Regions from separate parts of the Paenibacillus cucumis (ex Kampfer et al. 2016) genome, predicted to be linked through region 3. Evidence: predicted binding sites of a transcription regulator. Region 3 holds the regulator's gene; each other region holds the start of a gene.

Region 1 (2,279 bases), on a different contig from region 3:
GGAGAATGGATTGGATATGAAATTAAATCCACGGGATGCGGTGAAGCTTGAACTTGTCAACGCATCCTGAGCACATACAAGGAAATACGAAAAGCCCAATGTTGATAATAATCAAATTTGGGCTTTTTACTGTATGATGAACTCTTTAAACAGTCGTGACAGCAAGTGAAAGGCCCGCTACCTGAGGTCAAGCTATTCATTTAACATGACGTCAAATGCGGCAAATTTCATTCGGGCACAATTCGCAGTGGCAAATGCCCTGCAACATTTTCAGGTCTTTGATCACAATCATACCATTGTCATATTCAATGGCATCTTTTTTGCGAAGGTCACTGAGCATGCGGTTTACACTTTCACGGGTAGCGCCAATCATATTGGACAGATCCGTGTGGGTAATTTTTTTATGAATCATCACATGATCTCCGTGCGCCTCTCCATACGAATTGGATAGCCTGATCAAGGTAGAACAGAGTGCCCCAGGTTTACCGTACAACATCAAATCCCGGAACTTTGTTTGGGTTAAACGATGATGAATGCCCATCCACTTCATGAAATCAATCGCAAAGTCACAATGCTGACAGATCAACATTTCCAGGTCCTTGTGTTCCAGCACACCAATCTCGCTGTCCTCCAGTACTTCCGCCGAGAAGCTGTGTCTGGAGCCAAAGAACGGATCGGCCTGACCAATCATATCGCCTGTCTGGTACATGTACATGATCAGTTCCTTGCCCTCGTCGGTGGATTTCGTGATCTGTGCACGTCCCCGTTTCATATAATAAAGTTTGTCAGAGACGTCACCTTCCCAGTACAGATGTGTTCCTTCCGGGTAGGTTCGGTCTTTCATCGTTACGAGCAGATGATTAAAATTCACTTCCGAGAAACAGTTGGTGTTTCCGCGTTTTTCCAGTACGTTTGTTAGTTCTCCCATACGTTGATCTCCCCTTTATCTCCCCGGTCTGGCGAGTGCAGCTACATGTTGCCCCCGAGGTTCGCCGCAAACTGTGCCATCCTGATCTGGGCATCTCGGCCGTGTGGAGGTACGGTACAAATTGCGGTGGTTCAATTTTTAAGTTCAGTATATACCTAATCTTACCGTTTGAGGGGCATGGAAAGCATTTAAAAATGGCGAAATTTCAAACATTGTGATTAAATTCACTTTTCGAGGGGAAGGATGAGGCTGTTGGTCTACTATTTTAAATAGAAACTGAAATATGACTTCTAAGGGGAGGTTAAAAACTTAACTAAAATTTGTCATACTTTGTGAAAAAAATCACATAATATATCTTTTCCCCGTGTTACGATGTGCATGTAAAGAAGAGAGACAAACCAATACGAACCTTTAGGAGGATGAGGGAGATGGCTGTAAAAAATGAAGTCGCCCCAACAAAAGAACCGACAGCAGGTCAGTATATTCAAACGTTAATTGATAAAGCGAACAAAGCACATGCAGCATTCATGTCCATGGATCAGGAGCAAATAGACCGGATTGTGCAGGCAATGGCGCTTGCGGGACTGGATAAACATATGATGCTCGCCAAAATGGCCGTGGAAGAAACGGGACGCGGTGTATATGAAGATAAAATTATTAAAAATATATTCGCAACAGAGTATGTTTATAACAGCATTAAATATGAAAAAACAGTAGGCGTTATCGAAGACAATGAATATGACAGCTTCCAGAAAATTGCGGAGCCGGTTGGTATTATCATGGGGATCACACCGGTAACCAACCCGACATCAACAACGATGTTTAAAGCACTGATTGCCATCAAAACACGTAACCCGATCATCTTTGGTTTCCACCCTTCCGCACAGAACTGTAGCCGCGAGGCCGCGAAAATTTTGCTTGAAGCTGCTGTGAAAAACGGTGCTCCAGCCGACTGTATCCAATGGATTGATGATCCATCCATGGATCGTACCAACGCACTGATGAACCACAATGATGTTGCTCTCATTCTGGCGACTGGCGGATCAGCGATGGTGCGTGCAGCGTACAGCTGTGGTAAACCGGCACTGGGCGTAGGACCAGGTAACGTGCCTTGCTTTATCGAGAAAAGTGCAGATATCAACCAGGCGGTAACGGATTTGATTCTGTCGAAGTCTTTTGACAATGGTATGATCTGTGCGTCCGAACAAGCGGTCATTATTGAAGAACCCATCTTCGATCAAGTGAAAAAGAAAATGATTACGAACGGCTGTTACTTTGTGAACAAAGAAGAGGCAGCCAAACTGACAGCAGGTGCAATCAACGCAGAGAAATGTGCGGTTAACCCGACCAT
Region 2 (2,279 bases), on a different contig from region 3:
TTCTGCAGTTCAGCGGAATCCGTAATGTCACCAAAGAGTACAGCACCTACCATTTTATTGTCACGAAGCAGGATTTTTTTGTACGTTCGTTTCCAGTCGTCTTTTTGCGAAATTACGTTATGTTCCGGGCTATCAATGAATTCGCCAGTAGAGAAGACGTCTACACCCGAAATTTTCAATTTGGTGGACACAACCGAGCCTTCATACGGAGCTGTTTCGACTCCGCAAATATGTTTCGCAAGAATCATTCCTTGTTCAAACAGTGGCGCCACAAGTCCGTAACACACACCGCGATGTTCATTACATTCTCCGACAGAGTAAACGTCTTTCAGTGAAGTCTGCATGTAGTCATCCACGATGATACCTCGGTTGACTTCGATCCCACTCTCCCGAGCTACCGCTATATTCGGTTTAATACCAACCGCCATGACCACAAAATCAACATTCAGCACAGATTCGTCGGCAAAACGAATACCTTCAACCCGTTCACCACCCAGTAGTTCGGAAGTTTGAGCGCCCATTTTGAACTTGATTCCCTGACGTTCCAGTTCAGCTTTCAACATGGCAGAAGCCTGAGGATCGAGCTGGCGTTCCATCAGATCATCCATAAGATGCACAACAGTAACGTCCATACCGAGTTGCACAAGTCCCTTTGCAGCTTCCAGGCCTAGCAGTCCGCCCCCGATGACAGCTGCTTTTTTGTATGCTTTTGCAGCTTCCAGCATGATATTGCAATCGGCGATATCGCGGAAACCAACGACACCCTGCTTGTCATGTCCGGGTACAGGGAGGATGAAAGAATTTGACCCTGTTGCAATGATAATTTTGTCATACGGAGCACGGTGTCCATCTTCGGTTACTACTTCACGAGTCTCGGCATCAATGCGGGCAACCGTGGTTCCTGTGTGAAGCGTAATGCCGTAGTCCTCGTACCAGTGGAGATCATTAAGGACAATGTCATCCAGCGTTTTACTACCTTCAAGTACGTAGGACAGCATAATACGATTGTAGTTAGGATAAGGTTCTGTACCAAAAACCGTAATATCAAAGCGTGAAGTTAATTTTAGAATTTGTTCCACCGTGCTGATTCCGGCCATACCATTACCGATGACGACTAATTTTTCTTTATTTCCGTTCATGTGTGTAGCCCTCCCTTGGATAAACCTGTACATTTACCAACATTTTTAATGGCTTATATTTGAATTATACATCGACTAACTCAATCATAATGTGATTTATTTCACTAATTACGATAGAACATTCATATTAAAATAAGTGTGATGACCGTCACGAAAACAAAAATATTTTTAGAAATGAGAAATACGAACTATTGTTCTTATTTTTGGTTCGAGGTATGATCATAGTGGGGTCGGTTACGTTCCCTATTTTCTCGAAAGGACGTTTTTGCATCATGATGGGAAGATCCCACCTGATTATCGGTACAGGCGTTTCACTTTCAGTGTTGCAACTCCTTGGAATGCAGGTTACTGCTCCGGCTGTAACCGTTGCACTAATAGGATCGTTGTTGCCAGATATTGATGAGCCTAATTCATTGCTGGTATCGAAAGCATTGCCGAGCAGTTTGATTCGACTGTTGCAGACGATTCTTTTGCCTGCGGCTGTGTTTGTGTATTTTTACGTTCCGGCCAAACCGTGTAATCTGCTACTTGCTGTATTCATTGGGCTTGTGTCGTTCCTGCCTTCGCGATCACTGCGTAAAGTATTGATGTTTGCCATTGGACTGGGCTTGGTCTTTTATGGTCATGCTTTTGCTCCGTGGAATCTGATTGCAGGCAGCCTGCTTATGCTGTGCACGACACTTACACACAGGGGCTTAACCCATACCTTGTATGGAACAGCTGTTTGGACGGGGTTACTGTACAGTACAACGCAGCAGCAAGGCCCAGAAATTTGGGTCGCTGGAGGTTCCGCTTATGCTCTTCATCTGCTTGCCGATTCCTTGACGAATCGGGGGATTCGTCCATTGCCGCCATTAAAACTGCGTATTCGGGCAAATCTGATGAGTACGGGAACCAAACATGGAGCAGTTGTAGAAAATGTCTGTGTAATCCTGACACTGATTTTGGCATGGTTTGCATTCTCGCCTTTATTTCTGTAGTACAACCACAAACGCCAGCCCATTATTTATGGACTGGCGTTCTGAAATCAAGAGCTTAACTTGAGTAGTCGCTATGTTGACACGTCTCGAAATCGCTGTTGTTTGATTACACATCAAGAACAAGCAAGTTAGACTTTAGTAGGTGTACCGCTAAGTGTAT
Region 3 (2,279 bases):
CTCGATCTCTTCATCGTTGAGATGCACAGCATGCGCTACGAGTGAAGGACGTGAGAAAAAGCCATGCTTCTCCAAATGTGCCACTGGACGCATGCCATAATCTGATACATTCTGCTCCACTTCACGAAGCGTCTCTGACATGTGCGTATGGAGAGGCAGGTTTAGATCATGCGCAACTTGAACAAGCTTCTCTATGTAATCTGGAGGGCATGTGTAAGGCGCGTGCGGAGAGATTACGGTTGTGATGCGTCCATCCGCCTGTCCATTCCATTCACGCGCAAACGCAGCGGACTCTTCGAGCTTTCGCATCTGCTCTTCTTCGGAGCACAGTCCAATGACACCGCGAGCCAGCGCAGCTCTTGCTCCTGACTGTTCAACCACTTTTGCTACCTGATCCATGTGGTCATACATGTCCAGGAAAGCTGTTGTTCCGCCTTTTAACATCTCAAGCACCGAAAGGGATGCTCCCCAATACACGTCCTCAGAAGTCATTTTGGCTTCCATTGGCCACATTTTTTCTTGTAACCACACTTGCAATGCCAGGTCATCACCATGACCTCGAAGCAGAGACATTGCCGCATGACCATGCGTATTGATCAGACCCGGCAGGAAGAGCAGTCCTTTTCCATCCACTTTAGGCAGGTTCTCGTCACCATCCGGAAGCGTCTCACCAATATGCACAATCTTGTCATTTTCAACGACCATATACCCTTGAATCACAGTCCAATTGGCACCTTCATTTACAGCAAATTTACCATTTTGGATTACCCATTTATTCGTTGTTGTCATCAAGCTCATCTTCCTTCCCGTTCTCCAAATAATAAGCCAAACTGAGCAAATCCGTTGTAAAGTCCGCATGATGAATCCGCACATGTGAAGGCGTCTTTAGAATCGTCGGCGCAAAATTCAGAATCGCCTCAATACCCGATTCAATCAGTTGATCGGCAACATTCTGAGCTTCCGTGTCCGGCACCGTGATGATCCCGATACGGATGTTATCTTTCTGAACCGCTTCTGTAAGTTCTTCCATAGGTTTGACCGTCAGGCTATTAATATTACTGCCAATCTTAGGCCCAAACGCATCAAAAATAGCGACAATTTTCATATTGTCCTTCAAATAAGCATTATAATTCGATAAGGCATGTCCGAGATTACCGGCCCCTACCAGAGCCACATTAATTTGCTGATCAATTTTCAAAATGTGACGAATCTTCTCGATCAGGTAAGACACATCATACCCGATTCCTTTACGACCAAAATCACCGAAATAAGCTAAATCTTTACGGATTTGAGCTGGATTCAAATCCAGTCGCTGTCCTAGCTCCTGCGAGGAAACCGTTGTCACCTCACGCTGAACCAACTCGTTTAAATAACGCAAATATACAGGCAGACGCCGTACTACCGCTTCTGATATTTTATCCGATTTCATCCTTGCTCCCCCTTACCATCGCCACGATTAAATAAATATTGAAAAGATGAGCATTCTGTATACATGCAATATCCATGCATGATGTCCTCATACAGAATGCCCGAATTATTAGGAATATAAGTTCATTAAAGCGCTGCCCTGTTCGAACTTTGTGAAGTCTTCTTCAAAGTTTAACGCCATGGTGAAGTCCAATGCAATGTTATAGCTTTACATCGTAATTATTTTTGAGTTTCTGCAGGTCGATCTAACCATTCAGCAATACGGGGAACCATCTGTTCTGTCAGCATATGCTCCATCTTTGGTCCAGGTAGCGAATACAGGAAGTACTTGCCGTAATAAGCTTCAATTACACGCGTATCATACACAATGACGATTCCGCGATCTTTGCCTGTCCGAACAAGCCTGCCGAACCCCTGCTTGAAGCGAATGACTGCCTGTGGCACAGAAAGCTTCATAAATGGATTTTTCTTCTGCTCTTGTAACAGTTCACTCTTCGCTTCCAGAAGCGGATGGTTAGGCGGCTGGAAAGGCAGTCTCACAATCGCAAGACAGGTCAGCGCTTCACCCGGAATATCGACGCCCTCCCAGAAGCTACTCGTACCCAGCAGGACTGCTGCTTTGGCATCCTGGAAGCGTCGGGTCAACTTCGAACGATTCCCGCTGTCAACACCTTGCCCCAGTAGCGAGATGTCATTCCCGGACAAAGCCTCTTTCAGTGGTTCATAGACTTGTCGAAGCATTTTATAAGAGGTAAACAGCACCATCATACGTCCTTGAGTTGCAATCGCCGTCTCAGCAAGAGAGTGCACCAGCATCTGTACAAAGTGCGCGTCCCCTACGCTCCCCTTCA

The links. The regulator Rex, encoded in region 3, represses fermentation and respiration genes when NADH is low (regulators of the CRP and FNR family bind a similar motif). The targets are predictions, from matches to a motif close to TTGTGAAATATTTCACAA.
Region 1: adhE (bifunctional acetaldehyde-CoA/alcohol dehydrogenase) is a predicted target of Rex. The motif match lies at 1,259-1,276, and genes of this name have one in related genera.
Region 2: nirB (nitrite reductase large subunit NirB) is a predicted target of Rex. The motif match lies at 1,229-1,246, and genes of this name have one in related genera.

The regions. Positions count from the first base shown of each region.
Region 1 is NZ_JACLIC010000019.1:10,197-12,475, forward strand. Features, by position in the region: gene H7T88_RS11255 (hypothetical protein) at 1-70, shown strand, start outside; gene H7T88_RS11260 (Crp/Fnr family transcriptional regulator) at 212-928, opposite strand; gene adhE (bifunctional acetaldehyde-CoA/alcohol dehydrogenase) at 1,357-2,279, shown strand, end outside.
Region 2 is NZ_JACLIC010000023.1:55,565-57,843, forward strand. Features, by position in the region: gene nirB (nitrite reductase large subunit NirB) at 1-1,139, opposite strand, end outside; gene H7T88_RS13545 (metal-dependent hydrolase) at 1,412-2,119, shown strand.
Region 3 is NZ_JACLIC010000014.1:67,773-70,051, reverse strand. Features, by position in the region: gene H7T88_RS09195 (amidohydrolase) at 1-789, opposite strand, end outside; gene H7T88_RS09190 (redox-sensing transcriptional repressor Rex) at 773-1,429, opposite strand; gene dinG (ATP-dependent DNA helicase DinG, 3'-5' exoribonuclease type) at 1,648-2,279, opposite strand, start outside.